Regions from separate parts of the Pseudogulbenkiania sp. AW2-16 genome, predicted to be linked through region 2. Evidence: riboswitches for the same ligand, from Rfam matches in the RefSeq annotation. Region 2 holds a riboswitch; the other holds the start of a gene.
The links. A riboswitch is a leader RNA that binds a small molecule or an ion and turns the genes downstream of it on or off. The one in region 2 is predicted to bind manganese.

Region 1: it holds a riboswitch for manganese, as region 2 does, so the genes downstream of both, ABKF58_RS15745 (sodium:calcium antiporter) here and ABKF58_RS19510 (TMEM165/GDT1 family protein) in region 2, are expected to answer to the same signal.

The regions. Positions count from the first base shown of each region.
Region 1 is NZ_CP157668.1:3,218,696-3,233,987, reverse strand. Features, by position in the region: gene ABKF58_RS15790 (acyl-CoA dehydrogenase) at 1-352, shown strand, start outside; gene ABKF58_RS15785 (3-hydroxyacyl-CoA dehydrogenase/enoyl-CoA hydratase family protein) at 491-2,875, shown strand; gene ABKF58_RS15780 (methyl-accepting chemotaxis protein) at 3,133-4,713, shown strand; gene ABKF58_RS15775 (DUF1302 domain-containing protein) at 4,905-6,575, shown strand; gene ABKF58_RS15770 (electron transfer flavoprotein-ubiquinone oxidoreductase) at 6,598-8,235, shown strand; gene ABKF58_RS15765 (hypothetical protein) at 8,368-8,772, opposite strand; gene ABKF58_RS15760 (lipocalin-like domain-containing protein) at 9,418-9,933, shown strand; gene ABKF58_RS15755 (cupin domain-containing protein) at 10,051-10,395, opposite strand; gene ABKF58_RS15750 (hypothetical protein) at 10,676-11,215, opposite strand; yybP-ykoY riboswitch at 11,380-11,492, shown strand; gene ABKF58_RS15745 (sodium:calcium antiporter) at 11,586-12,590, shown strand; gene ABKF58_RS15740 (metal/formaldehyde-sensitive transcriptional repressor) at 12,646-12,918, opposite strand; gene ABKF58_RS15735 (nickel/cobalt efflux protein RcnA) at 13,021-14,121, shown strand; gene ABKF58_RS15730 (DUF3300 domain-containing protein) at 14,200-15,292, opposite strand, start outside.
Region 2 is NZ_CP157668.1:4,054,419-4,069,710, reverse strand. Features, by position in the region: gene tgt (tRNA guanosine(34) transglycosylase Tgt) at 1-135, opposite strand, end outside; tRNA gene ABKF58_RS19580 (tRNA-Val) at 260-336, shown strand; gene thrS (threonine--tRNA ligase) at 511-2,409, shown strand; gene infC (translation initiation factor IF-3) at 2,446-2,970, shown strand; gene rpmI (50S ribosomal protein L35) at 3,123-3,320, shown strand; gene rplT (50S ribosomal protein L20) at 3,333-3,689, shown strand; gene pheS (phenylalanine--tRNA ligase subunit alpha) at 3,816-4,799, shown strand; gene pheT (phenylalanine--tRNA ligase subunit beta) at 4,823-7,183, shown strand; gene ABKF58_RS19545 (integration host factor subunit alpha) at 7,276-7,572, shown strand; gene ABKF58_RS19540 (MerR family transcriptional regulator) at 7,547-7,912, shown strand; tRNA gene ABKF58_RS19535 (tRNA-Pro) at 7,943-8,019, shown strand; partial or broken gene ABKF58_RS19530 (DUF1289 domain-containing protein) at 8,265-8,366, shown strand; gene ABKF58_RS19525 (hypothetical protein) at 8,499-8,714, shown strand; gene ABKF58_RS19520 (methyltransferase) at 8,730-9,314, shown strand; gene ABKF58_RS19515 (methyl-accepting chemotaxis protein) at 9,453-11,258, shown strand; gene ABKF58_RS19510 (TMEM165/GDT1 family protein) at 11,307-11,870, opposite strand; yybP-ykoY riboswitch at 11,880-12,041, opposite strand; gene mscL (large-conductance mechanosensitive channel protein MscL) at 12,134-12,598, opposite strand; tRNA gene ABKF58_RS19500 (tRNA-Asn) at 12,895-12,970, opposite strand; gene ABKF58_RS19495 (YgfZ/GcvT domain-containing protein) at 13,165-13,554, shown strand; gene ygfZ (CAF17-like 4Fe-4S cluster assembly/insertion protein YgfZ) at 13,562-14,140, shown strand; gene ABKF58_RS19485 (H-NS histone family protein) at 14,239-14,544, shown strand; gene ABKF58_RS19480 (hypothetical protein) at 14,729-15,292, shown strand, end outside.

The sequences.
Region 1 (15,292 bases), 840 kb from region 2:
CGGCGAACACAGCCGGCAGCTGGTATCCACGCTGGAAGCGGCGATCCAGTCGCTGGAAACCGCCACCGCCTACCTGTTGCAGGTTGGCGGGGAGGCGCCGCTCCACGTGCTGGCCGGCGCCGTGCCCTACCTGATGCTGGTGGGCACCGTGTTCGGCGGCTGGCAGATGCTGCGTGGGGCCAGCGCGGCCCAGGCCCGCATCTCCGCCGGCGAAGGCACGCCGTTTCACCGAGCCAAGATCGATACCGCGTTGTTCTACGCCACCCACATCCTGCCGCGGGCGGCGATGAATGCCGAAGTGGTATGCCATGGCGCCGCGGCCACGCTGGCGTTCGAAGAGAGCGAGTTCTGATCCAGCTCGTCCGCTGGCCGCCGCCCCTCATCGGGCGCGGCCTTTTTCATGCTTGCCCGCTATGCGGGTGTCGAACCGTGCGCATGCCGCCAGGTTGGCCGAAGGCCGTGGGCGGAGCGCTGGCAACAAGGAAGTGATATGCAACAAGGTCGATTGATGGTCCGCCGCGCCGCGGTGCTGGGCGCCGGTGTCATGGGAGCGCAGATCGCCGCCCACCTCGCCAATGCCGACGTGCCGGTGCTGCTGTTCGATCTGCCCGCGCGCGAGGGCGACAAGAACGGCACCGTCCAGTGCGCGCTGGAAAACCTGGCCAAACTGGAACCGGCGCCGGCAGCCACCCTGGAGCGCCTGCAGTATGTCGATGCGGCCAACTACGACGAGCACCTGACGCTATTGCGTGGTTGCGACCTGATCATCGAGGCCATCGCCGAAAAGATCGAATGGAAGGACGAGCTATATCGCAAGATCGCCCCCTTCGTATCGGAAGGGGCGGTGCTGGCATCCAACACCTCCGGCCTGTCCATCAACCGCCTGGCCGAGGCGCTGCCGGATGCGCTGCAACCGCGCTTCTGCGGCGTGCACTTCTTTAACCCGCCGCGTTACATGGCGCTGGTGGAACTGATCCCGACGCGCCAGAGCGATGCCACCATGCTCGACGCACTGGAAACCTGGCTCACCTCGCGCCTGGGCAAGAGCGTGGTGCGCACCAAGGACACCCCCAACTTCATCGCCAACCGCGTCGGTGTGTTCTCCATGTTGGCGGTGATGCACCACACCACGCGGCTGGGGCTGGGTTTCGACGAAGTCGACGCGCTCACCGGCCCGAAAATCGGCCGTCCGCGCAGCGCCACCTACCGTACCGCCGACGTGGTGGGGCTGGATACCCTGCTCAACGTCATCGACACCATGCGTACCCAGCTCCCGGACGACCCGTGGCATGCCCACTACCGGGGCCCGGAGTGGATGCTGAGGCTGGTGGAGAAGGGCGCGCTGGGGCAGAAGGCCGGCGGCGGCATCTTCAAGAAAGCAGGCAAGGACATCCTGGTGCTGGACCCGGTCAGCGGTGACTACCGCCCGGCCAGCAGCAAAGCGGTACCGGAAGTGGAAGACATCCTCGCCAGCAAGAGCCCGGCCGAGCGCTTCGCCCGTCTGCGCGCCAGCACGCATCCGCAGGCCGAGCTGCTGTGGAGCATCTTCCGCGACGTGTTCCATTACTGCGCCGTGCATCTGGGTGAGATTGCCGGCAACGCGCGCGACGTGGACATGGCCCTGCGCGGCGGCTTCGGCTGGGCCCAGGGGCCGTTCGAAATCTGGCAGTCGGCCGGCTGGCAAGCGATTGTCGGCGCCTTGCGCGACGACATCACCGCCAGCAAGACCATGAGCCAGGCACCGTTGCCGAAATGGGTGTTCGCCCTGCCGGCGGCGCATACCGCCGAAGGCTCCTGGTCGGCCGTCACCCGGCGTTACGAAGGCCGCTCCGACCTGGCGGTCTACCAACGCCAGCTCTACCCCGAGAGCCTGCTGGGCGAGGCGTCGCCGGAAGCGGGCGAAACGCTGTGGGAGAACGACGGCGTGCGGCTGTGGCAGCACCCGCTGGATACCGGCATCGCCATCCTGTCGTTCAAATCGAAGATGCATGCCATCGGCGAAGAAGTGCTGGACGGCGTGCTCTCGGCCGTGGCACGGGCCGAACAAAGCCACGACGGGCTGGTGCTGTGGCACGAGGGGCCGTTCTCGGTCGGCGCCAACCTCAAGCAGTTTGCCACCGCGTGCGCCGCCGGCGACTGGGCATGGCTGGATGCCACCCTGGCGCGTTTCCAACAGGCGGCAATGAGCCTGAAGTATGCGCAGATTCCCACCGTGGCGGCGGTACAGGGCATGGCGCTGGGTGGCGGCGCCGAGTTCATGCTGCAGGCCATGCACCGCGTGGTGGCGCTGGAGAGCCGCATCGGGCTGGTGGAAAGCGCCGTGGGCCTGATTCCGGCCGGCGGCGGCTGCAAGGAGCTGGCGCTGCACGCCGCCACGTTGGCCGAAAAGCAGGAAGATGGCGATCCGTTCGCCCACATCCAGACGATGTTCCGCCATCTGCTCACGGCCACCGTGGCGGGCAACGCGTTGCAGGCGCGCGAGCTGGGCTTCTTGCGGGAGGCGGACGATGTGATCCTGAACCCGCACGAGCTGCTCTACGTGGCGCTGCGCCGCGCCCGTGCCATGGCCGAAGCCGGCTGGCATCCCGCGCTGCGCCCACGCCGGGTGCGCGTCGCCGGCACCGCCGGCATCGCCGCGCTGGAGCGGCAGCTGCAGGCACTGCAGGAACAAGGGAAGCTCTCGGCACACGACCGCCGGGTCGGCCGCGCCGCAGCGGTGGCGCTGTGCGGCGGCGAGCTGGCCGCCGGCAGCGAGGTGGACGAAGCCTGGCTGTTGCAGATGGAGCGCGAACAGTTCCTGGCGCTGCTGCACACTAGCGAAACACAGCACCGCATCGTGCACATGCTGGAAACCGGCAAGCCGCTGCGCAACTGACCCCGCCCGCCTTGCGCCGTCAGACCACGTCACGCCCCTCCCGCAGGGGCGTTTTCATTGGCGCGGCGCGCAGCAGCGCATGCCGATGCACGGTCGCCATGCCCCCCCCATGACGGGGGGCTTGCCCCGTCTCGGCGCTCTGCAGAATGTAGCGGCCGGCTTGGGGCGAGGACGGCAGACGGCCTTCCCGCGATCGATGCATGGTCGTGCGCCCCTTCCGTCGCAACGCCGAAAAACCACAAGACTAGGACAACGACGTGAAGCGCAATCTACCCGTAACGGAGACGGAGCACCTGCTCGACCCCCTCAAGCCGGTGGTGAGCAAGACCGATCTGAAGGGCATCATCACCTATGCCAATCCTTCCTTCCTCGAGATCAGCGGCTTCGACAAGGAGGAATTGGTCGGCACGTCACACAACATCGTGCGCCACCCCGACATGCCGCCCGCCGCGTTTGCCGATCTGTGGCGCACCATCCAGGCCGACCGACCCTGGCGCGGGCTGGTGAAAAACCGGCGCAAGGACGGCGGCTACTACTGGGTGGATGCCTACGTCAGCCCGATCACCGAAAACGGCCGGAAGGTCGGCTACATGTCGGTACGCAGCACGCCCTCGCGAGAAGACGTGGCCCGCGCCGAGCAGCTCTATCGCGCGGTGAATGCCGGTCAGGCCCGCTTCCCCGCCAGCAAACACCGCTACACTCTGAGTATCAACACCGCGATCATGCTGTTCGTCGGGTCCATTTTCTGCCTCGGCCTGATCCGCACCTTGCTGCAGGGGCCAGCCTACATGGCGGTGGCGGTCTTGCAGATCCTGATCATGTTCGTCGGCGGCTTCTGGCTGTCGCGCCGTATCAGCACGCCGCTGCAGCAGGCGGAGCGGGTATTCCAGCGCATGGTGGAGGGCGATTTCCGCGCCGAACTGGATACCCGCGCGCCACGCGAAGTGGGTGTATTGCTCAGCCGCATGCAGACGCTGCAGATCAATCTGCGCGCCCTGATCTGCGATATCGTGCTGGCCGCCAGGGTGGTCGAAGGAGAGTCCGAGCGCATGCGTGCCGAGTCGCGGCAACTGGAATCACGCGTGGCGGCGCAGGCCGACGGCATCGCCACCATGGCCGCCACGCTGGAACAATTCACCGCCGCGGTGTCGGAAATCAGCGAATCCACCCGGCGCGGCACCGACTTCGCCGAGGAAGCCCGGCAGCGGGTGACGAGCGGCCAGGCCGAGATGGCGCAGTCGCGCCAGGCGTCCGATGTCGTCATGGCCACCGTCGCGCAGGCTGGCACGCTGCTCGACGGCCTGCAGGGTGCCGTGGCCGAGATCGACTGCATCACCCGGACCATCCGCGAGGTCGCCGATCAGACCAATCTGCTCGCGCTCAACGCCGCCATCGAAGCTGCGCGCGCAGGCGAGCAGGGACGCGGCTTCGCCGTCGTGGCCGACGAGGTGCGCAAGTTGGCCGAACGCACCGGCTGCAGCACCGAGGACATTTCCTCCACCATCGTGCGCGTGCAGGACAGTACCCGCAGGGTGCTGGAGGTCATGCAAGAGACGGCCGCCGCCGTCACCAACAGCGCTACCCGGCTGGAAGCGACCCAGCAAGCGTTTCGCGAAATCCATTCCGCCAGCAGCGGCGTGGCACGCAGTTCGCACGACATTTCCACCTCCCTGGCACAACAGAGCGAAGCCGCGCACAACATCGCCAGCAGCATGGAGCAGATAAACGTCCTTGCCAGCGAAAACCAGGCCACGGTGCGCCGCTTCAAGCTGGCGGCCGACACCCTGCACCGCGCCGCCGACGAGCAGCACGCCTTGCTGGCTCATTTCGACAAATAGCGGCCGGGCAACGGCAGTCCCCACCCCAGGATACGGCGGTGGGGGCTGCGCGCCTTGCCTACCCCCTGTTTTTCCTGCGATCCCCCCTGTTCAGGGGGCGGCCTCACGGCGAACCAAGCTCTATTGTTGGTGTAGACGGGTGGCTCGAACGAGCGACCTGATCGCCAAATACATAAAAAGCAGGAGGAGAAATGGTGGAGAACAACCGGAGGCAGACCATCAGACTGCCACTACTGGCCGCCGCAACCGCATCGGCGCTGATGGCGATGTCGGCCCAGGCATTCGAAATCGATACGGGCAACAGTGATCTGACGGCTCGCTGGGACAACACCGTCAAGCTCAACCTCGCCAACCGGCTGGGGGCGCAGGACTCGCACATCACGCAAAGCCCGAACTTCAACGACGGCGACCTCAACTTCAGTAAAGGATCGATGACGTCCGAGCGCATCGATCTGTTCAGCGAATTCGAGCTCAACTACCGCCGCCAGATGGGGCTGCGCCTCAGCGCCGCCGCCTGGTACGACGCGGCCTACGATAATCTGGACAACGCCAACTCCACGCCGAACCATCTGGTCGATGGCAAGCCCGCAACCGGCTTGAGCCCGTACACCAACCGCTATGCGCATGGACCTTCCGGCGAACTGCTGGAAGCCTTCGTGTTCCGCAACTTCGATTTCGGCCAGCAGAAGCTCAATGTCACGCTGGGCAAGAGCACGCAGTTGTGGGGCAACAACGTGCAGACGCTGCTGCACGGCATCAACTACGGCCAGGCGCCGCTGGAGCTGGAAAAGATCTTCGGCGTACCGCGTAACGAGCTGAAGGAAGTCTTCCTGCCGCGCAACCAGCTCACCGCGGATTACCAGCTTTCGCCGCAATGGTCGTTCGGCGCGCAGTATTTCCTGGATTGGCAGCACTCGCGCTTCCCCGAGGCCGGTTCCTACCTGGGCATGTACGACCTGGCGCTGGACGGCGGCGAGTCGGCCTATCTGCCGGGCAAGGTCGTGCCCCACGGCAACGACATCACCCCGAGCAAGCAAGGCGATTTCGGCATCAACGCCAAGTGGAGCCCGCAATGGCTGGGCGGCACTCTCGGCCTGTTCTACCGCCGCACCTCGGACTCCTTGCCCGACACCGTGGTCTATAACCCGGCGACCAACTCGTATTCGGTCGCCTATGCCGGCGATATCGATATCTACGGCATCAGCCTGACCAAGAACATCGCCGACACCAAGGTGGGGGTGGACCTGAGCTACCGCCAGAACATGCCGCTGGCGAGCCAGCAGTTCCTCACCGTGCTGCCGGCCAAGGCAGGCACTCCGGGCTTTATCGGCTCGCTGCCGCAAAGCGGCGAAACCGGCGGCGCCGTGGGCGACACCTTGCACCTCGTGCTCAATGCGTCCCACGCCTTCGGCAAGACCCCCTTGTTCGATCGGGCATCGCTGATGGGCGAACTGACCTGGAACCGGATGCTGTCGGTGACCAGTGGCTATGCGCAATATCGCGGCAACCCGGCCTACACCGGCATCGACAAGTCCACCCGCGACTTCGTCGGCATGGGAGTGAACTTCGTGCCGACCTGGAACCAGGTCTTCCCCGGCGTGGATCTGTCCCTGCCGATCAGCTACACCGTGGGGCTCAAGGGCGAGTCGTCGGTGCCGCTGGGCGGCAACAAGGGCACCGGCAACTATTCGGTGGGCCTCGGCGCACTGGTGAAATCCAAATACCAGTTCGACCTCAAGTACACCTCCTTCTTCGGACCGTACGAAACCGCCCCCAATGGCACGGTGAAGTCGTATGCCGGGCTGATGAGCCTGCTGAAAGACCGGGCGACCTTGTCGCTGACGTTCAAGACCAAGTTCTGATCCTTTGGGGAAATAAACCGGCATGAGTACACGCGAAAGCATGGAATACGACGTGGTGATCGTCGGCGGCGGCCCTTCGGGGCTCTCCGCGGCGATCCGCCTCAAGCAGCTGGCGGCCGACAAGGGCCAGGATATCAGCGTCTGTCTGCTGGAGAAGGGCTCCGAGATCGGCGCTCACATCCTCTCCGGCGCGGTGCTCGAACCGCGCACGCTGAACGAACTGATCCCCGACTGGAAAGACAAGGGCGCGCCGCTCAACACCCCGGCCCAGAAGGACCAGTTCCTGCTGCTCACCGAGACCGAGTCGATCCAGCTGCCCACCCCGCCGCAGATGCACAACGAGGGCAACTACATCATCAGCCTGGGCAACTTCTGCCGCTGGCTCGGCCAGCAGGCCGAAGAACTCGGTGTGGAAATCTACCCCGGCTTCGCCGCCGCCGAAGTGCTCTACCACCCGGACGGCTCGGTCAAGGGCGTGGCCACCGGCAACGTCGGCACCGGCAAGAACGGCGACCAGGACGGCGAGCCCGGCATCGAGCTGTGGGCCCGGCAGACCGTGTTCGCCGAAGGCTGTCGCGGCTCGCTCACCAAGACCCTGTTCGAGCGTTTCAAGCTGCGCAACGGCGCCGACCCGCAAACCTACGGCATCGGCATCAAGGAACTGTGGGAGGTGAAACCCGAGCTGCACCAGCCGGGCAAGATCACCCACACCGCCGGCTGGCCGATGGACACCGCCACCTACGGCGGCTCCTTCCTCTACCACCTGGAAAACAATCAGGTGGTGGTCGGCTTCGTGGTGGGGCTGGACTACCAGAACCCCTACCTGTCGCCGTACGAGGAATTCCAGCGCTTCAAGACCCACCCGGCGATCAAGGACGTGTTCGAAGGCGGGCGGCGCCTGTCCTACGGCGCGCGCGCCATCTCCGAAGGCGGGCTGCAGAGCATTCCCAAGCTCACCTTCCCGGGCGGGGTGCTGATCGGCGACACCGCCGGCTTCCTCAACGTGCCCAAGATCAAGGGCACCCACACCGCGATGAAATCCGCCATGCTGGCCGCCGAGGCGATCGTCGAGGCGCTGGCCACGGCCCAGGAAGGCCAGCCGCTCGAGGCCACTGCGTACACCGCCAAGTTCAAGCAGAGCTGGCTCTACGACGAACTCTGCCGCGTGCGCAACATCCGCCCGGCGTTCCGCTGGGGGCTGTGGCCGGCGATGCTCTACTCGGCGCTGGACACCTACCTGTTCCGCGGCAAGGCACCGTGGACGCTGCACCATAAGCACGCCGACCACGAATGCCTCAAGCCCAAGGACGAGTGCACGCCGATCGCCTACCCCAAGCCGGACGGCGTGCTGACCTTCGACCGGCTGTCGTCGGTGTTCATCTCCAACACCAACCACAGCGAAGACCAGCCGGCGCACCTCAAGCTGAAAGACCCGAGCGTCCCGATCAAGATCAATCTGGCGCAGTACGACGCGCCCGAGACGCGCTACTGCCCGGCCGGGGTGTACGAGATCGTCGGCCGCGAGGAGGGGGCGCCGCGTCTGCAGATCAACGCGCAGAACTGCGTGCACTGCAAGACCTGCGACATCAAGGACCCGACCCAGAACATCAACTGGGTGACGCCGGAAGGCGGCGGCGGGCCGAATTATCCCAATATGTGATACGGATTGCCCGAGGCAAATCTCCGGAAGGTGTTCTTGCTCAGCCGAGGCCCTTTTCTGCCGGTTTGACGACGCCATATAGAAAACGCCCTCGTGTGAGGGCGTTGGCTGGGGTGGGTGAAACCGGTTGGTTTAGTTGGTGTACGACTTGAGGTCTGACATGACGTCCATGACCGTGTCGATGGCGAGAGACGAGGCCAAGGCGTAGCCTTTGCCAATCACGAAATCACCATCCTCGAATTTGTAGGCACTGAATCGGTTCGAAGGGAAAATGTTCGAGCCACGTTTACGCAAACCGACCGAGACGTGCGCCAAGGCTCTCTGAGAATTCACGTACGTATCCGTCATGACGACGATTTCGTATTTGGCGTTGTACTGTTTGCAGTACTCATCGGACACGGCGGAGCCGATTTTGGCCTTGATGAGATCGTTAACCTGATCCGGGCCATAGTGGTGCCAGGTGAACGTACAGCCAAAGGATGGAGCACTGAGCCCCAAAAGGGTAACGCACATTGCCGTGAATTTTTTGTAATTCATGAGTGATCTCAATCGGTTAAGAGCTGGCCTTGGAGATGACAGGCGCTCATCCGATACCCCCTTGTGCCGGCGGCGCCTGAGCCAATAGCAATGGATCAGCCGCCCAGTTGGCATGACCGCCGGGGAGCACTGGTTTGCTGCCGCAAGGCAACAAAGCCGATCACTCGAACATCATATCACTGGAAAATTCTCTATGCCTATCAGGCCAATGGGGTAGTGTGGGGCCGGCCGGCGTACTGAGCCTATCGGTCAGGATCAGTGTCGGCGACACCATCACATCGGGGTGTCGATCACGGTTCGTAACCCACAACCCTTTATTAGGGCGTACTCGAAGTCCTGTGCCGCGCACCATCTGCAGCCTGTGCAGAATCGACCCTGAGCAACCGTGTCGACCGGGCTGTCGCCACACCCATGCCGCGCATGCCCCTTGTCCTGCTCCATCGTATTGCCGGACCTCACCGGCGACCATTCTTCCGGCCGCTCCGGGCCTGTCGGCGCCGAAGTGTTTTGGCTATGGTTAACGTACCTATCGCCAGCGATCCAGTCAGGGTAGGCTCACCGCCACGTGCCGCTGTCGATGTCGCTCCATCCAAGAAAAAAGTGTCATCCGGACAAGGTGGGTTGGGCCTTAGTGGGAGAAGTATCATGCACAGATTCAGCGCCCGCATGCGGGCCGCCATGGCGTTGCTCGTTCTTGGCATGGCATTGCCCTGGAGCGCGGCCATGGCACAACCTGCCCTGAAGGACCAAATCGTCGGAACCTGGTCTTATGTTTCCGTTGACCTTATCCGCTCCGATGGGACGCGAATACCTCTTTTCGGTCCGAATCCACAGGGCCAGGCGAACTTTGATAGCAATGGCCGCTATATCTTGATGACGGTGCGGGCAGGACAGGCCAAATTCGCATCCACCAGCCGGATGGAGGGCACCCCTGAGGAAAACAAGGCCGTTGTGCTAGGGTCGATCGCTCACTTCGGCAGATACACCGTTGACGAGGCGAACAAGACCATCACGTTCCACATAGAAACCAGTACGTTTCCGAACTGGAACGGAACCGAGCAGAAACGACCGTTCACGGTGACTGGGGACGAGCTTACGTGGCAAACCCCCGCATCGACAGGCGACGGCATTGCCGAGGTTGTGTTGAAGCGGGCGAAATAGCGTCCGGCATGGCATGGCGGTCGTGGTCGGTCATGAGGTTGCAGAACACGATGCCCCTCCATCGAGGGGAGGCCGTTGGGCTGTGCTCGGCTCAGCCCAACGTGCCGACCTGAAGGCTCAGGCAAAGACGAAATACTTGCGCACGGTTTCCACTACTTCCCAGGTGCCCTTCATGCCCGGTTCGATCACGAACACATCGCCGGCCTTCAGATGCACCGGCTGCTCGCCTTCCGGCGTGATGATGCAGTAGCCGTCGAGGAAGTGGCAGTACTCCCATTTTTCGTAGTTCACCTCGAACTTGCCCGGGGTGCAGATCCAGGTGCCCATGATCTTGCTGCCGTCCTTCGAGAGGTAGGCGTTGAGGTTGACGGTGTGCGGGTCGCCGCCGATGCGCTTCCACTTGGTAGCGTCAACCACCGGGGTGGGGCAGGTTTCGCGCAGGACGGTGATGAAATCGGACATGTCGGCTCCAAACGATCTGATGAAAGGTTTGTCATCATAGGTTCAATGCCATGCCGGCAACTGTCTGTTTTCGACATGGAATTGCCTGTAAACGCGACGTCAGCAAGACCGTAACCCGCAACAGCCTGACATGGTCGGTGCGTGGCGCTCGTCGATCTTGCGGGCGGCGGCCGCGCCGAGGCGTCCTCGTTACTCAAGGGGGCGAAGAGGGCGCTGTGGCCATGAAAACGCCAGCTCCAGGGCTGGCGTCGATAAAAAATTGAGAGGAGGCAAGCAGGACTCAAGGCATGCCGGCGATGGCGGGGAAGCCATCAGGGTGAGGCCATTCCGCCTCGACGGGGCGGAGGGGGTGTCTGTCGGACCCCTCGCTGGTGGTCGCCTCCCAGGGCGCGGATGGCTGCATGGCACGCACGCTGCTCGCGCAGCGGATGGCAGCGGCGCTGTAGAATTCTTCGGCCAACGTGTCGCACTGCCGGGCCGCCATTTCCTGGGCCGCTTTGAAGCCGGCCAGCCAGACGGTGTCATGCGCGCGTTCCAGTTCCTCGATTCGGCCGATCAGGTCCAGCAGCATGGCGGGGTTAGTCGGGACTGGAGTGCCTTCGTCGGCGGATGTCGTCGCCGCCTCCTTGATTTCGGCCAGCGTGTAGCCGGCGTAGCGTGTGCTCATGCAGTCGTCCTTTCCTTGAAACAGTGCTGCCGCGGAGCCGCCGTTGGCCGAAAGCCACCACTCCGGCCAGCGATCCGCACGGTGAAGATCATCGATCGATATGACGTTCATGGTGGCGGACGAGCGCGTGGCCATCCGTCCTAAAACCGACATCGTGATGCCTCCAGGCGGCACGGTGCCACCTCGGCTGTCAGATAAGTGGTTGTCACGGATTTACTGCTCCATGGCAGTCCATTTTCTTCGGTCAGGGCCACGATGTCGAATGCATAAAAGGTGGGAGTCATGGAGACAGGCGGGGGGAGGACTGTTAAAATGGTAACGTTGTCATTGGGGAGTAGCCATCCTTGGCCCCTTGCTAAGGAGTTCACGTCAACAAACTTGAGGCCATAGCCTCATGGCGTGAACAGCCTCTGCACCAGCAGAGAGAGCCAGGCGAGACCTTTGGCCGCGATGCGCTTACCCAGGCCGGGCGAGGCGTGTCGTCGCGCCATTGGATTCTTGCTCGCCCGGCCGGATTACTCTCATGCTTCTCGCTTTCACCCTGTTTTTCCTTTCCGCCGGGGCCATTTACTGGTCCTGTGAATTCTTCGTCAATGGCGTGGAATGGCTTGGTCGTCGTCTGAACCTGGGGGCGACGGCCGTCGGTTCGGTGCTGGCCGCCTTCGGTACCGCCCTCCCGGAAAGTGCCGTCACTTTTACTGCCGTGGTTTTCGGCAATACCCCCGCGCAGAAAGATCTCGGAGTCGGCGCCGCGATGGGTGGCCCGCTCGTTCTGGCAACCTTGGCCTACGCCGTGGTCGGCTTTGCCTTGATGCTGAACCGTCGACGTCTGGCGCGTGAAACGCACGAAGTGCGCGTGGATCATGTCCGTCTGAGCCGGGACCAGGCCGCTTTTCTTGCCGTGTTTGCGGTGAAGGTAACGCTGGGGCTGGTGGCCTTTGCCATCAAGCCGTGGCTGGGTGTGCTGTTCCTGATGGCGTATGGCGTCTACGTTTGGCGGGAAATCCGTGACAGCGATACCGCCCCGGAGGAAGAAGAGCTGGAGCCGCTGAAAATCCGCCCCAACATGGCTGAGCCCTCGCTGGGGTGGGCGGGTTTGCAGGTCGTGCTGGCGCTGGTGGCGATCGGCGTGGCGTCGCATGTCTTTGTCGGCCAGCTTGAGGCGATCGGCACCGGTTTGCATTGGTCGCCGCACCTAGTGGCGCTGCTGCTGAGCCCGGTGGCGACCGAACTGCCGGAAACGATGAATGCCCTGATCTGGGTGCGGCAGGGCAAGGAACGCCTGGCGCTGGCGAACATCTCCGGTGCCATGATGATCCAGGCCACCATTCCCAGCGCGCTGGGCATCTTTTTCACGCCCTGGCAGTTCGATGGCACGCTGCTGGCGTCCGGCATTATCACCGCCCTGGCGATTCTCTTTCTATGGCGGATTTTCCGCCGCGGCGCGGTCGATGGCCGGGTGCTGCTCGGCGTGAGCTCGCTGTACGGCATCTTTGCCTTGCTGGTGGCGGCCTATTTTCCGCACTGAATGAGCGCGTGGCCGAGGCATCCTGGCCTGTTTGGCCCGCTGCGCCGCGGCGGGCCTATTTCAGGTACGACTTGATGATCTGGAGCACGGCATCCAGATCGCGCTGCCGTTGCGCCTGCTCGGCTTCCTTGACCACATGGTCGGTCAGATGGCCTTCGATCACGGCGGCCATCAGCCCGTTCACCGCGCCGCGGATGGCGGCGATCTGCTGGAGCACGGCGGTGCAGTCCGTTTCACTGTCCAGCAATCTTTCCAGCCCGGCCGTCTGCCCCTGTATCCGCCTGACTCGGGCCAGCAGTTTGGCCTTGTCTCTCACGGTGTGTGCCATGTCCGCTTTACCTCATGCCTAAAAAGTTGACGGAAGGGTAACATGCATATACTGGGGGGTAGTATAATGCGCCAATCTGATCACACGTTGTGAAAGTGCGCCATGCCCGAGTTTTCGATCCTGTTGCAGCAAGGCAATGCCTGGCTGTTCGTCCCGAGCGCCATCCTGCTGGGGGCGCTGCACGGCCTGGAGCCGGGGCATTCCAAGACCATGATGGCGGCGTTCATCGTTGCCATTCGCGGCACCCTGACGCAGGCGGTGTTGCTGGGCCTGTCGGCGACCGTGTCGCACACGGCGGTGGTGTGGGCGGTGGCGATGGCCGGGTTGTATTTCGGCCGCAACTGGAGTGCGGAGGCGACGGAACCCTATTTCCAGGTGGCCTCCGCGGTGCTCATCATCGGTGTAGCGGCGTGGATGATCTGGCGCACCTGGCGCAATCAGCAACTGGCGCACGATCATGACCATCACCATGACGAGGCCAAGCTTATCGATACCGGCCACGGTGTCGTACGGCTGGAGGTGTTCGAACAGGGCGTGCCGCCGCGTTTCCGTCTGCACTACGCGAGCAAACACGGCCACCGCTGGCCGGCCGATCAGGTGCGGATCGAGACGGAGCGGGCCGACGGCAGCCGCCAGGGTTTCACCTTCGTGCAGCGCGATGGCTTTGTGGAGTCGGTGGAAACCATTCCGGAGCCGCACGAGTTCGTTGCCCGGCTCAGTCTGGGGCACGATCAGCACCACCACGACTACGACGTGGAGTTTGTCGAGCCGGACCATCATCACTCGATCAAGGATTACGACGGGCTGGATTTGTCCGCTCCGGGGTACCAGGATCCACACGAGCTGGCCCACGCCAACGATATCCGCCGCCGCTTTGCCAACCGGGAGGTGACCACCGGCCAGATCATCCTGTTCGGCCTGACCGGCGGGCTGATTCCGTGCCCGGCGTCGATCACGGTGCTGCTGTTGTGTCTGCAGCTGAAAAAGATCGCCCTCGGCGCCACGCTGGTGCTGTGTTTCAGCATTGGTCTGGCACTGACGATGGTGGCATCGGGCGCGCTGGCCGCGCTGAGCGTGAAGCACGTCTCGCGCAGTTGGAGCGGGTTTGGCGAGTTCGCCCGCAAGGCGCCGTACTTTTCCGGCGCACTGATCGTGCTGGTCGGGTTGTATGTCGGCTACCAGGGGTTGAGCGTCTTGCTCTGACGCCGAGGGTGGCGTTTCAGGCCAGACCATCCGCACAGCCCGGGCGCGCTATGTCATGGCGCGCCCGGGCTGTTGTTCTTAATGGTCCTGCCCGCCGTCCGGGTTGCCTTGGTTGATGATCTGGCGGGGAGGAACCTGGCCGCCGCGGCGCGGTTCCTCGGGGCGAGGAGCGAACGAGGGCCGGGCGGAAGGGGCGGTGTTGGGGCGCTCGATCTGCCGCCGCTCGATTTGAGGGGGTGCTCTGTGTCGTTCTGGGACGCCGACGTCCGGCTGACGGGGCCGGGCTGGCTCCGGCCGGATAATGGTGGGCATCCCCGTTGAACGGGGCACGCGCGGCGCCTCGGCTCCGGGTTGGCGCTGCTCGAAACGGCGGTTGTCGTTTCGGCGTTCGTTGCTGCCGGGCTCCGGTGGGCGTGGCCGGCTCGACTCGGGGCGGATGATCTGGGGCGACTCCGCCGGCGGCCGCGGTGAGCGAGGCACGTCGATGAGCCGGTGATCCTGACCGGGCGGTGTGATGCGGCGGTCGCGTCGTTCCCCTTCGCCACGTGGAATTTCGGGGCGCTGATCGAAACGGCGACGCGTCTCGGGTGCCCGGGGCGGATTGATGATGACGGGCATGTCGCGCCTCAGGTCCGGTTTGGGCTGCAACGCGGGCGAGGTCGGTTGAGTCTGCTGGCGCGGGAACTGGCGCGGTTCGCCCGACGGGGCCACGCGTTCGGACGGCCGCGGGGTGAAACCGTGGTACGGGACATTGCCGCGTCGTGACGGGTCATGCTCCCAACGGAACGGCCCCTTGCGGTCGAGCCACTCGCGGTGCGTGACGTGCGGGCGGAAGTAGTAGTTGTTGACGTTGACGATGGTGACGTGGCGGCGCGGCCAGTCGAAGTTGCCGAAGAAGAAGCCGACACCAACCGTGATGCCGGTGCCCCAGTAGATGCCCACGGTCGGCCCGACGTAGTAACCGGGCCAGATCCAGTAGTAAGGCGGATAACCCGGCCACCACCATGCTCCGTAGACCACCAGCGGGTCGTAATACGGGACGTAGACGATTTCCGGGTCCGCCGGCTCGATCACGATGACCGTGTGTTCCCGGGCGACCCGGAGGTAGCGGTTGGAGCGCAGGTAGCCTTGGTCCCAGGCTTTATCCCGCAAGCGCTGCACGGTATCCATG
Region 2 (15,292 bases):
GACCGGGCTCATCGCCTTGACCGAGCCGTAGGTCCCCACCGGTTGGAAAACCGGGGTCTCTACCGTGCCGTGGTTCAGTTCCAGCGTCCCCCGGCGGGCGCCGCCGGACGTTTTGTGTACGGTAAACTTCAGCATGTAAATAAGGTTTGCATAGTAAAATCAGCGCGCTAGTATACCCGAAGCGGTCTGTCTCACGAATTTTTGCTGTTAGGGGCTTGCCAAGGGTAGCTGCAGTGAGTATTATGCACTCCTCGACGACAGGCACGTAGCTCAGTTGGTTAGAGCACCACCTTGACATGGTGGGGGTCGTTGGTTCGAATCCAATCGTGCCTACCAAAATTCAGCATTGGAGCATTCCCGGAAATGGCTTTCCGAACTACCATCACCCGTTATTCGCGCTAGTCGCGCCTTGCGGGATGTTCCATGCAAAAAAGTGCGGCTTTGGCCGCACTTTTTTTGTTTTTCCGAATCTGATCGCGCCTTGCCCGGCCATACTGCGTTGGAGTTCACATGCCTGATATTCGCCTGCCCGACGGCTCTGTCCGTTCCTTCGATAAACCGGTTTCCGTGCATGAGGTCGCTGCCTCCATCGGTACCGGTCTGGCGCGTGCCTCGCTGGCAGGCCGTGTCGACGGCCGACTTGTTGATACTAGTCATGTGATCGACCGTGATGCAGATCTGGCCATTATCACCGACAAGGATGCCGATGGTCTCTCCATTATTCGTCACTCCACAGCGCACTTGCTGGCCTACGCCGTCAAGGAGCTGTTCCCCGAGGCGCAGGTGACGATCGGCCCGGAAATCGAAAACGGTTTCTACTACGACTTCAGCTACAAGCGCCCGTTCACCCCCGAAGACCTTGTTGCCATCGAGAAGAAGATGGGGGAGTTGGCCAAAAAAGATATCCCGGTCGAGCGCTACGAGCTGCCCCGCGACGAGGCTATTGCCTACTTCAAGTCGATTGGCGAGCACTACAAGGCCGAGATCATCGAATCGATCCCGCAGGGAGAGGTGCTGTCGCTGTACCGCGAAGGTGATTTCACCGACCTCTGCCGCGGCCCTCACGTGCCGTCCACCGGCAAGCTCAAGGTGTTCAAGCTGATGAAGGTGGCGGGTGCCTACTGGCGTGGCGACAGCAAGAACGAGATGCTGCAGCGTGTCTACGGTACTGCCTGGGCCAAGAAGGAAGACCTGGCGCAGTACCTCTACATGCTGGAGGAGGCTGAGAAGCGCGACCATCGCAAGCTGGGCAAACAGCTCGACCTGTTCCATCTGCAGGATGAGGCGCCGGGTATGGTGTTCTGGCATCCCAAGGGGTGGCAGTTGTGGCAGTCGGTGGAGCAATACATGCGAGCCACCCTGACCGAGGCCGGTTATCAGGAAATCCGTACACCGATGGTGATGGACCGTATCCTGTGGGAAAAATCCGGTCACTGGGAGAACTACCGCGAGAATATGTTCACCACCGAGTCGGAGAAACGCGACTACGCCGTCAAGCCAATGAACTGTCCGGGGCACGTCCAGGTGTTCAATCAGGGTTTGCGCTCCTATCGTGATCTGCCGTTGCGCTATGCCGAATTCGGTGCCTGCCATCGCAACGAACCGTCCGGTGCCTTGCACGGCATCATGCGCGTGCGTGGTTTCGTTCAGGATGACGCGCACATCTTCTGTACCGAAGAGCAGATCATTGATGAGGCCAAGGCTTTCAATGAACTGACCATGCGTGTCTACCGCCAGTTTGGTTTTGACAATGTTTCGGTCAAGCTGTCGCTGCGGCCCGAGAAGTACTCCGGCACCCTGGAGGCATGGGATCGTGCCGAGAACGGCCTGCGCGAAGCGCTGCGTGCGTGCGGTATCGAATGGGAAGAGCTGCCGGGTGAGGGCGCGTTCTACGGTCCGAAAATCGAATACCACATCAAAGACGCGCTTGGCCGGTCCTGGCAGTGTGGTACCCTGCAGCTCGACTATGTGCTGCCGGAGCGCCTGGGGGCCGAGTACGTGGCGGAAGATAACAGCCGCAAGCGTCCGGTAATGTTGCACCGAGCCATCCTGGGATCGCTGGAACGCTTCCTCGGTATCCTGATCGAGAACCACGCCGGGGCCTTCCCGTTGTGGCTGGCGCCGGTGCAGATGGTGGTGATGAATATCACCGAAGCGCAGGCTGATTATGCAGCCTCTGTGGTGCAAACGCTGAAAAAACAAGGCTTCCGCGTCGAGCTCGACTTGAGGAATGAAAAGATCAGCTATAAAATCCGCGAACACAGTCTGCAAAAACTGCCGTACCAGATTATTGTGGGCGACAAGGAAAAAGCAGACGGTCTGATTGCCGTTCGTGCTCGTGGCGAAGATTTGGGCCAGCTGACGCTGGACGACTTCGTGGCACGCCTGAAGGCCGAGATGCCTCAGTGACGCGGTGTCGGGCTTGATGAACAATTAATAGGAGATTTGGCTATAGCTCAGGAACGTGAAGCACGGATCAACGGCGAAATTACCGCCCGCGAGATCCGTCTGGTAGGTAAGGAAGGCGAGCAGCTCGGCATCGTGAGTCTGCGTGAGGCAATGGCAGCGGCCGAGGAGCTGGACATCGATCTGGTCGAGATTTCTCCGACCGCTCAGCCGCCTGTCTGCAAGCTGATGGACTATGGCAAGTTCAAGTACGAGCAGTCCAAGAAGCGTCACGAGGCCAAGCTCAAGCAGAAGCAGGTGCAGATCAAGGAAGTCAAGTTCCGTCCGGGTACCGACGACGGTGACTATGGCGTCAAGCTGCGCAACCTGGTTCGCTTCCTGAGCGACGGTGACAAGGCCAAGGTAACGCTGCGTTTCCGCGGTCGTGAAATGGCTCACCAGGATATCGGCCTGGCCCTGCTCAAGCGGGTCGAGGCGGATCTGGCTGAAGTTGGCACGGTCGAGCAGTTTCCGCGCCTGGAAGGTCGCCAGATGGTAATGATGATTGCCCCGAAAAAGAAATAATCGGGTATAATCAGCGGTTTGACACGGCAGGTTCGCCTGCCGTGTTGATTTTGTGGCGCTCCGGTGCTGCAACAAAAAGCGGGACGTTACGGTTTGCAAGCATCGAAAGATCACCGTGCGTCGGATCTAAAGAAATTCAGCAGGAGTTTTCCATGCCGAAGATGAAGACCAAGTCGAGCGCGAAAAAACGCCTCAACGTATTGGGTGGTGGTGGTGTAAAGCGCTCTATGGCGTTCAAGCGTCACATTCTGACCAAGAAAACCACCAAGAACAAACGCCAGCTGCGTGGCACCACCATGGTGGATGCGAGCAACATGGCGTCCGTTCGTGCAATGATGCCCTACGCTTAAGGAGTTTGATCAATGCCTCGTGTTAAACGCGGTGTAACCGCTCGCGCTCGTCACAAGAAAATCCTTGCTCTGGCGAAAGGCTATCGCGGCCGTCGCAAGAACGTCTATCGCATCGCCAAACAGGCGGTGATGAAAGCCGGTCAGTACGCTTACCGTGACCGTCGCCAGAAAAAGCGCCAGTTCCGCCAGCTGTGGATCGCTCGTATCAACGCCGGTGCACGTGAACTCGGCCTGTCCTACAGCAAGTTCATGAACGGTCTGAAAAAGGCTGCCATCGAAATCGACCGCAAGGTTCTGGCCGACTTGGCCGTGTTCGATAAGCCTGCTTTTGCCCAGATCGTTGAAAAAGCGAAAGCAAGCCTCGCTTAATCGCTGGACGATCAAAAGGGAGGCAGTGATGCCTCCCTTTTTTTACATGCTTTTCGAGATGGCTGACCAGACCGCCTGACGACCATCCGGTCTGGCCAGCTTTCTTACGCATACGGTGTGAGCTACATGAACAATGTCGACACGATTCTCGAGTCGGGGCTGTCCGCGCTGGACGCGGTGCAGGATCTGGTGGAACTGGAACAGGTCAAGGCGCGCTACCTTGGCAAAAGTGGCGAACTGACCGAGTTGCTCAAGCAGCTAGGCAAATTGCCGGCTGAAGAGCGCAAGGCGGCCGGTGCGGCGATCAATGCCGCCAAGCAAGCCTTCGAGGCCCGTCACAACGAGCGCCGCGACCTCATCAATGCCGACAAGCTGGCGCGCCAGCTGGCAGCCGAATCGCTGGATGTGACCTTGCCGGGGCGAGGTAGCTCCGTCGGCGGGCTGCATCCGGTGACGCTGACGCTGGAACGCATTGCCACGCTGTTCCGCAGCATGGGGTTCGAAGTGGCCGATGGTCCGGAAATCGAGACTGACTTCCACAATTTCCAGGCGCTGAATATCCCGGAAAATCATCCGGCACGAGCCATGCAGGACACCTTCTACGTTGAAGGTGGCGATGTGCTGCGTACCCACACCTCGCCGATCCAGGTGCGTTACATGCTGAACAACGAGCCGCCGATCAAGATCGTGGCGCCGGGTCGCGTGTACCGTGTCGATTCCGATGCCACCCATTCGCCGATGTTCCACCAGATGGAAGGCTTGTGGGTCGATCAGGATGTCAGCTTTGCGGACCTCAAGGCCACTGTCACTGACTTCCTGCGCCGTTTCTTCGAGCGAGACGATTTGCAAGTACGCTTCCGCCCGTCATTCTTCCCTTTCACTGAGCCGTCGGCCGAAATCGACGTGCTGGGTGAACGCGGCTGGCTCGAGGTTGGGGGCTGCGGTATGGTGCACCCGAATGTGCTGAGGAACGTCAATATCGACCCGGAGAAGTACACTGGCTTCGCCTTCGGTATCGGTCTGGACCGTTTTGCCATGCTGCGCTACGGCGTCAACGACCTGCGCCTGTTCTTCGAGAACGATCTCAACTTCCTCAAACAGTTCAACTGATAGCGGGCAGGGGAATACTTACGATGCAATTTTCCGAACAATGGCTGCGTAGCTGGGTCAATCCGTCCCTGAGCACCGACGAGCTTTCCTACCTGTTGACCATGGCCGGCCTGGAGGTCGAAGAAGTCAACGCAGCTGCGCCGGCCTTCAGCGGCGTGGTGATCGCCGAAGTCAAGGAAGTCGTCAAGCACGAGAATGCCGACCGTCTTCGCGTGACCAAAGTCGATGCCGGCACCGGCGAGCTGATCCAGATCGTCTGTGGTGCGCCGAACGTAGCCGTCGGCCTGAAAGTGCCGTGTGCCTTGCCGGGCGCTGTTCTGCCGGGCGATTTCAAGATCAAAGCGACCAAGATGCGTGGTGTCGAGTCAGGTGGCATGCTGTGCTCCGGCAAGGAACTGGGTGTGCCAGACGACGCCGATGGCCTGCTGGTACTGCCGGCCGATGCCCCGGTCGGCACGAGCATTCGCGACTACCTGTCGCTGGACGACAGCCTGTTTACCCTCAAGATCACTCCGAACCGCGCCGATTGCCTGTCGATCAAGGGCCTGGCTCGTGAAGTGGCGGCACTGACCGACAGTGCCTTGCAGCCGATGGCTATTGCCCCGGTGGTGCCCGCGCACGACCAGACCGTGCCGGTACGCATCGACGCCCCGCAAGGCTGCGGCCGTTATATTGGCCGTGTGGTGAAAGGGGTCGATGCCGCGGCTCCGACGCCGGACTGGATGAAGCACCGCCTGGAGCGCTCCGGTCTGCGCTCGATCTCGGCCATCGTCGATGTTACCAACTACATCCTGCTGGAACTCGGCCAGCCGATGCACGCCTTCGATCTCGCCAAGTTGGACGGCGCCATCAACGTGCGTATGGCTCGTGCCGGTGAAAAACTGGTTTGCCTGAACGAGCAGGAAGTCGAGCTGACCGAGAATCTGCTGGTGATCGCCGACGACGCCAAGCCGCTGGCCATTGCCGGGATCATGGGGGGTCTGGAGAGTGGTGTCACCACGGCTTCGCAGGATGTGTTCCTCGAGAGCGCGTTCTTTGCTCCGGCCATGATCGCCGGCAAGGCGCGCGAGCTGGGCTTCGGTTCCGATTCGTCCTATCGCTTCGAACGCGGGGTGGATTTCCAGTTGCAGCGTGACGCCATCGAGCGCGCCACGGCCTTGATCGTCGAAATCTGCGGTGGCGAAGCCGGGCCGCTGACCGAAGCGCAGGGGCAGCTGCCGCAGCGCCCGGCTGTGGCCGTGCGTAGTGCGCGTGTCAACAAGGTGCTCGGCCTGGGGCTGGCGCCTGACTCGATTGCGGACATCTTCACCCGTCTGGGGCTGAGTTTCGATGCCACGGCTGAGGGCTTCGCCGTGGCGCCTCCAGCGTTCCGTTTCGACATCGAGATCGAAGAGGACTTGATCGAGGAAGTGGCCCGTGTCTACGGTTACGATGCGATCCCGTCCGACGCTCCGCGCTCGCGCATGAAGATGCTGCCGCTGCCGGAAACGCGCCGGCCGCGTGAATTGATCCGTCAGCAGCTGGCGGCACGCGATTACCAGGAAGTGGTCAGCTACGCCTTCGTCGATGAGCGCTGGGAGCGCGACTTCGCGGGCAATCCTGACCCCGTCAAGCTGATCAACCCGATCGCGGCCCAGATGAGCGTAATGCGCTCGACCCTCTTGGGAGGCCTGGTTGATGTGCTGGTCGGCAACGTCAACCGCAAGCAGTCGCGCGTCCGCGTATTCGAAGTGGCCCGGACTTTCCACAAATCGGCCGAAGGTTTCAATCAGCCGGAAAAGATCGCCGGCCTTGCCTGGGGTTCTCGTCTCCCTGAGCAGTGGGGGGCCAAGACCGAGCGGGTGGACTTCTTCGACGCCAAAGCCGACGTGGAGGCATTGCTTCATCCACATCCGGTCGAGTTCCGCAAGGCGACTCACCCGGCCTGCCATCCCGGTCGTTGTGCCGACATCTTCCTGGCCGGTCAGTTGGTCGGGGTGATTGGCGAACTGCATCCGCAATGGGTACAACAGTACGATCTGTCTTCCGCGCCTGTGGTCTTTGAGCTGGAATACGCTGTCGTGGAAGCTCAGCGCCACGTCAAGGCAGCTCCCGTCAGTAAGTTCCAGCCGGTACGCCGGGACCTGGCGCTGGTGGTGGACGAGCAGGTAGAAGTTGGCGCCATGCTGACCAGTTTCCGTCAGGCGGCAACCGAGATCGTCAGCGAAGTGGCGCTGTTCGACGTTTACCGCGGCAAAGGCGTGCCGGAGGGCAAAAAGAGCCTGGCGTTTCGTGTCGTGTTGCAGGATCAGACCAAGACGCTGACCGATGCCGAGGTCGAGACGGTGGTGAGCCGCCTGCTGGACGCCGTGTCGGCCAATCATGGGGCGACCTTGCGCCTCTGACCGGGCAGGTCGGAGGTGTTGGCGGGCTTCCATGTGTGCTTGCAGCGGAAGCCGCTTTGTTTTATTTTTGTTTGGTATGTTAAGGGGTAATCATGACTTTGACGAAAGCGGAGTTGGCCGACCTGCTGTTTGACAAGGTGGGTCTGAACAAGCGTGAAGCCAAGGACATGGTCGAATCTTTCTTCGAAGAGATCCGCCAAGCGCTGGAATCCGGTGACAGTGTAAAACTGTCCGGCTTCGGCAATTTCCAGCTGCGTGACAAGCCTCAACGGCCGGGGCGTAACCCCAAGACCGGCGAGGAAATTCCTATCACCGCCCGCCGCGTGGTCACTTTCCATGCAAGCCAGAAACTCAAGGGAATGGTTGAGCAACATCATGCCAATAACTGAGGCAGAACTGCCGCCGATTCCGCCAAAGCGTTATTTTACGATTGGCGAAGTCAGTGAACTGACCGGTGTCAAACCGCATGTGCTGCGTTACTGGGAGCAGGAATTCTCCCAGCTGCGCCAAGTCAAGCGGCGCGGTAACCGTCGCTACTACCAGCATCATGAGGTTTTGCTGGTGCGCCGCATCCGCGGTCTGCTCTACGACGATGGTTTCACCATTCACGGTGCTAGGCTGCGTCTGGGACAAGAAGCTGCAGGCCCAGTGCCGCTGACTGCCCAGGCTGTCCGGGCCGAGTTGCAGTCGATTCTCGAATGGTTGAACGGTGGGATTGGCAAGTCGTAATAATCCATTTATAATGCGTTTCTCTTGAGTCGGGGTGTGGCGCAGCCTGGTAGCGCATCTGCATGGGGTGCAGAGGGTCGGAGGTTCGAATCCTCTCACCCCGACCAACTAAAAAGTGTTGAACATCAAGAACGTCTGACCCGGTGCCTACCGGGTTTTTTGTTGCCTATAGAATTCCTGGCGGGGCTTTGCGCGGCTTCTCCTGCCGCCCATTGGCTTCATCGATTCTGACGCCGTCACTTAGTCTCTTTTTCTTCGACCGGTTTTCGGTTTCTTCTACGCTAGTCGCATAGACGGTAGCGGCTGGCTGCTTTAGTCTATCAACGCTCTTGTCTGGTTATGGCTGTTCACTATGTCTGAATCTGCTGACTCGCCCTGTATTGCCCATTGCTCAACGGCCCTTGGTGATAATGTCTGCCGAGGTTGTTTCAGAACGTTCCTGGAGGTGGCTCAATGGAGCGCTTTGGCTCCAGATGGTAAACGTTCTGTCTGGGGGCGATTGCCGCTTCGCCGCCGCCTGGCTGATTGGGCTCGCCTGCTGGGGGAGGGGTGGGATCTGCAGGAGGTCGATGGCGAGGAGTGGGCGATGACCTGGTACGAAGGATTTACCAAACTGCTGTTCCGTTTTGAGTCGGATGGATCGCTACGTATGAATCTGCCTGGCAGTGCCTTGGCCGCACATTTGGCCGGTAAGGCTGATGCAGCCCTCCTGGGAGAGGCTAGGGCTTGGCTGGCGGATTCTGCCCAATGGCTTGGCAGCGAGGTAGATCCGGCAAAGAGCGGAAATAAGCTCCAAGGCTAAAACAAGGAAGTCGCGATGAAACAGAATTGTGCCGAACCCGATTTCTGGGACGTCCGTTATGCATCGGGGGTCACCCCGTGGGATACCGCCGATATTCCTTCGGCATTCCAGGCATTTGCTGAGGCCTGGCCTGAGGGCAGCAGGGTGCTGGTTCCGGGGTGTGGAAGCGCTCACGAGGTCAAGCTGCTGCTTGAGCATGGCTTTGAGGTTGATGCGATTGATTTCAGTGCGGAGGCCGTAGCTCGTGCGAGAGCGAGCCTTGGTGCCCGTGCCGATTGCGTCCAGCAAGCCGATTTTTTCTTGCTGCCGGAACGTCAGGATTACGATTGGATATACGAGCGAGCCTTTTTTTGTGCTTTGCCTCTGGCTAGCAGGGAGGCATATGCACGGAAAATGGCTACCCTGCTTCACCCCGGCGGCGTTCTTGCCGGCTTTTTCTTCCTGGGGGATAACCTGAAGGGCCCACCTTTTGGTTCGACGTTGCAGGAATTGCAGCAATGGCTTTTGCCATGGTTTGACCTGCTTGACATGAGTCGGGTGGAGCAGACGCTTCCCGTGTTTGCTGGTCGCGAACATTGGCTGGCATGGCGGCGACGTTGAGGAGGTTCTGAGCCTGTTTGACAGAAATCAACAATGACGACTCGGCCATCTGGTCATTTTTCTCATTTCAGGTGAGAATCGACTTCAGCTTTTAAAGAAAAAATAAAGGCCAGTGGCACATTACTTGGGAGACAGCAGATGGAGTGGTTCTGGAGTATGTACTCTTGGACGGAAAAAACGTTCTGGAACAGCCTGACCAAGAAGCTGTGCAGCTTCTTCTTTATCAGTGCCTTTCAGTTGGGGATGGTGGGCTATATCTACTCTGTCCTTGAGGATATCCGGGCCATTCACAAGAGCCATACGGTTTCCGCCGAGATTCTGACGCTGGTGGAAGCGCGTATCGACAGTGCCATTTTGTGGACCCTGATCTTGTGGGGCATCTGCTTGGTCTTTATTGCTTTCATGGTCTGGTACCTGCGCTATCTGATCGTCCGGCCCCTGAAAATGACTATTTCGATCTTCAACGAAATCGGTGCGGGAGAGGGGGATTTGTCGCGGGAAATTCCGACTATCACCTACGACGAAATCCGCGAGCTTTCCATATCCTACAATCGGTTTCTGACCAAGATGAGAGAAATCATCAGCAACGTCAGGCTGATGACGGTCAGGATTGCCATGGATTCTGCCCGTACACGCAAGAATATCCACGAATCGCTGGAAAGCGCCCGCCAGCAAGACGATTTTGCCACCAAGGTTTGCGATGCCAGCAACCAGACTACCTCGGGCATCAATCAAGTCACCGAGCAGACCCAGGCTATTTCCTCTACGACACTCAGCAATCTTGACGTTGCCCGGGTGTCTTTTGATGAGCTGAAGTCCGTGGCTGATCGTATCTACGACATTAGCACCAAGGTTGGCCATTTCAATCAGACTGTCGAGTATTTGAGCCAGCGCTCGGCCAGCATCAAGACGATCGTTGAGCTTATCAAGGAAATTTCCGACCAGACTAATCTGCTGGCGCTCAATGCCGCAATCGAGGCTGCCCGTGCCGGCGAATCCGGCCGCGGATTCGCCGTGGTTGCTGATGAAGTGCGCAAGTTGGCCGAAAGAGTGAAAACAGCAACCGACGAGATTTCCGGGAATATTGACGGCATGCTCAGTCTGGTGGCGGAAACGCAGGCGGAAACCAACGAAATCAGCAGCGATACCCAATTGGCCAGAGAAGTAGTGTCGAAAGCCTCTCAGCAGTTCGGCAGGATGATGGGCGACTTCGAGCAGACTGCAGGTAGCCTGCGCGGCATTGCCGACACGATGGAAACATTTGCAGAAACCAATCGTGAAGTGAATCTGCATGTGGCACAGATTCACGAGTTAAGCCAGAACGTGTCAGAGCGCCTGCTGCACACCGAGGGGGTGGCTGATGTGCTCTCGAGTGCCGCCGAGCAGGTGCAGGACCTGGTCTCGCGCTTCATTATCGGCGAGGGCGTGTTTGATAAGGCGCTGAACAACGCTCGGCAAACCCGGGATGAATTGCAGACGGTGTTGAGCCGCTTGGCTGGGGAGGGGGTCAATCTGTTCGATCAGCAGTATCGCCCCATTCCAGGGGTTACCCCACCCAAATACCATACCAGCTACGATAATAAGCTGGAGTCTCTGTTGCAGCCCATTTATGATCGTGCTGTTCAGGATTCCAAAGGTGGTCGCTTCTGCGTGATGGTGGACAGCAACGGCTATGCTCCGACGCACAATAGCTTCTATTCTCGCCCGTTGACGGGTGACTCTGAAAAAGACTTGGTCTCGAGCCGCGACAAGCGAATGTTCAACGATAAGGCGGGCTTACGCTCCGCCCGAAATACGCAGCCGATGCTGTTGCAGACTTATGTGCGCGATACAGGTGAGGTGCTATCCGAAATTGCCCTGCCGGTGATGGTGCAAGGGCGGCACTGGGGGGCGTTGCGGTTGGGCTTCGATCCTAACGACATGCTGTCGGCGGCGAATTGCTGAAGCAATCTTAAAACCCGCCAAAAAGGGAGGCCCAGCCTCCCTTTCTTGTTATTGCAGTGGTAGCAGCAGGGTAACGACGCCCAGAGCGGCAAACAGGGTGGCGGCCACGCCATGCACCGCACGAGTCGGAATCTTGCGTGCAATCATATCGCCAAAGAGGACTGCGGGCACATTGGCTAGCAACATCCCTATCGTGGTACCCGCCACCACACTGGCCAATGCATCGAAACGGGCGGCCAGCGCGACGGTGGCAATCTGGGTCTTGTCGCCCATTTCTGCGAGGAAGAAGGCAATGAAGGTGGCGCCGAAAATTCCGATCCGTTCAAAAAAGCGGGTGTCTCCATCGATTTTATCCGGGATCATTATCCAGGCTGCCATGCCGATGAAGGAGGCGCTCAGAATCCAGCGCATTACCTCCGTACCGACATGGTTGGTGATCCACTGGCCGAGCATGGCGGCTGCAGCATGGTTAAAAAGTGTTGCAATCAAAATGCCCAGGATGATGGGTATGGGTTTGCGGTAGCGGGCCGCGAGCAGAAGGGCGAGAAGCTGGGTTTTATCGCCGATTTCGGCGAGGGCGACGACACCCGTAGAGAGAAGCAGGGCTTCCATAAAGGCTCCAAGGGGCTGCGAAGAACGCCATGACCGATCTGCACTGCAGCCCCTGCTGAAAGTGCAAACCTGTCATGGGTCTTGCCAAACCTTTACGGCCGCGCGTGCCATGGTGTTAAAACCAAGTATGTTGACACGCGCCAATGCGTTGGCGCATTGAGGCTACTCCCCCAGAACGGAGCCGATTTTACGTCAACCGCGCGTGGTCCGCAAATGAGGGGGTATGCCCCGCTCGTTTGGTGGGGAGCATAGGGTATCTGTCTCTAGGCGCCTAGTTGGGATGTGCAGTGAGGGCAGCGCGAGGCTTTGCTGGGAATGCTGGAGAAGCAATAAGGGCAGTCTTTGACAGGGGCTGGCTCTGCCGCTGCGGGAACCTCCTCCTTTTTGAGGCGGTTGATCGATTTGACCAGCATGAAAATGGCGAAGGCGACGATGCCGAAGCTGACCAGTGCATTGATAAATAAGCCGATGTTGAGAGTAATGGCCCCTGCCGACTTGGCGGCGGCCACTGAGACATAGGGCCCGGCTTGTTTGCTGCCTTCTTTCAGAACGAAAAAGAAATTGGAGAAATCGACGTTGCCCAGAATCAGCCCAATGGGAGGCATGATGACGTCGTCAACGAGGGATTTGACGATGGCGCCAAATGCGCCACCAATAACCACGCCAATGGCAAGGTCAATGACATTACCTCTCATTGCAAATTCTTTAAATTCTTGGATAAGGCGCATGGTTGGCTCCGGTGGTGGGTTTATGGTTTGGTATTAAGTGCTAAATAGTGGCTGTAATCAACTATAGTGGATATCGCCTGGGTGAGGGCAAGGACATGATTTATGGGTATTGGCATGCATTGCATGCCATTCAGATGTACTGGTATGGGGGAATATAGCGTTATTGCAACAACATGGGTAGGGGCTGTGGGCGACCTTATATTGCGTGCTTGGCAAGGGATACGTAGGTGGCGTGGCTTGGTGTTGGTTGCAAGAAAGACAAAAAGCCGCACAAGGAATGTGCGGCTTTTCTGAATTGGCTCCCCGAGCAGGGCTCGAACCTGCGACCTGCGGATTAACAGTCCGTCGCTCTACCAACTGAGCTATCAGGGAATTGATGGAGGCGTATAATATATGCTTAATTTTCGCTTGTCAAGTCTGAATTGCATGGTGCTCAACGGTGGTGCCAATGCTTGATAAGTGACGCGAGGACCCAATCTATCATGCTACAGAGTTCATGGATTTGAGGCGCCGACGGTTGATGAATCGATCCGTCTCAACAGCAATCAGAAACGGAAGGGAATGTGATGAGTGGATTAAGTGCAGATGTAGCTGACGATTTTGAGCAGCAGCTTGAAGCCGTGTGTAATGGCAATGCTCAGTGTTCTATGGCACATTTTTCCATTATTCGGGTAAGTGGCCGTGATGCACAAAGCTTTCTCCAGGGGCAGTTGTCGAGCGACTTGCGCGAGGTCTCCGAGTCGCGCAGCCAGTACAGTAGTTATTCCAATGCCAAGGGTAGGGTTTTGGGGAACTTTCTGATTTGGCAATTTCGTGGCGATTATTTCTTGCTTGTTTCGGCCGATATTGCCACGGCGTTGTGCCGCCGCCTGAGCATGTTTGTACTTCGCTCCGAAGTGAAGCTTGAGGTGCTGGCCGAGTCGTGGCTCCTGGCCGGGGTAAAGGGGGGGCGCTGAGGCAGTTTTGAAGGATGTTTTTACTGAGGTGCCAGCGCAGCCGCACGATGTGATCGCCAATGAGTCAGGAGCAATAATCCGTTTGCCCGCAGGTAATCTGCTGCTGTCCTATGATGCATCTGCTTCTGGATCCTTTAAAAGCCGTCTTGAGCAAGCATGCCGACAGGTAGGGGTTGGGGCATGGTCGCTTTTGGATATTGCCGCAGGCATCCCGTGGGTCACGAGACCTACCCAGGAGCAGTTTGTTCCCCAAATGATCAATATGGATGTGCTGGGTGGAATCAGCTTTAAGAAAGGCTGCTACCCTGGCCAGGAAATTGTTGCCAGAACTCAGTATCTTGGAAAGGTAAAAAGACGCCTGTTCCGCGTCGAATTGCCGGTGAAAGCGAGTCCCGGGGATTCCTTGTATAGCCCTGCAACGGGCGATCAAGCTATAGGCATGATCGTAAACACTGGATGTGACCAGCATGGTGCGCTAGTAGCTCTTGCTGTGGCTCAGCTCGCAGGTTGGGAAACTGGCCTCTTTCTAGAAAAGGAATATAAAAATGCCCTTAAGAATCTCGGCCTGCCTTATGTCATCGACTAAGCCGGAATCGCCGAGTTGATGATTTTCAAATTAGACTTGACCCCATCCTTGGGTTATGACTAAATTGAAATATATTTTCAAACTAGCGAGATGACTAAATGGAACTTTCCAATCTGAGCTTTGCTGATCTGCTTTCCCTCAAGAGCGATCTGGAAAACGAGATTAAGCGGCGTGAGCACGAAGAAAAAGCCAAAGCTAAAAAACAGATTGTGGAACTTGCTCGTGCGTACGGGTTGAGCGTGGAAGAGGTGCTGGGCAAAGTGGGTCCGGCGCGCAAGCCGGTGGAAGCCAAGTACTGCCATCCGCAAAACCCTGAGCTGACCTGGACTGGTCGTGGCCGCAAACCCCTGTGGGTACAGGAACTGCTCGCCGCCGGTAAGAACCTCGAGGATTTGGCGATCTGACGATTGCGGTTCTTCAGTCAGGATCAAAAAAAGCATCCCTAGGAGGATGCTTTTTTCGTTTTACTTGCCAGTGCCGCTTGCATGTTGGGAGCGATCCTGCGGATACTGTGAAGATGTTGGGATGGCGTTATTTATGCGTAAATTGTTGTGTTATCTATAAAAAGTTATTAAGACAGGCGGCACCATGTTGGATTTTTTCTTGCGCGGCTCAAAGAGGAAGATCGATCCGCTAAGCAATGCAACTTCTGCCAAGGAGTGGGTTGAATCGCTGAAGCAGGAGTACGGTTCCGCATCCCACGACAAAGTGTTGGAAGCTGTCGCTGAGCTTAATCGCAATGGCGCGGTGTCGTCTGCAGATACGCTAGAGGCCGTCTTGGCGCTTAACCGGGAAACGGCCCAGTTTCATTACCAATTGGGTATTCAGTACCTGATGAACATCAGAATGCCCAAGGTTCTGGAAGCGCAGTTACGGGGACAGATTCTGGGGTATGGCCGCGAATTTCTCGATGCTTACCGACAGGTCCTGAGTCCGTCCTTTCCCGGTGAGGATGAGCGCCGTATCTATGCCATGCTGCCCTTGGTGCTGGCACGCATGATGCATTATTTCTGCGAGGCAGCCAGATGGTCGTTCTTTCAAGGCGTCTCGCCTGGGGAAAGTTTCTGGCTGAACGTCAATCACGTCTACCGCTTTGCTGAGGAGCGAGGACTGGAGTCGGCGCCGGTATTCCTTTTCGGCGAGCATGACGAG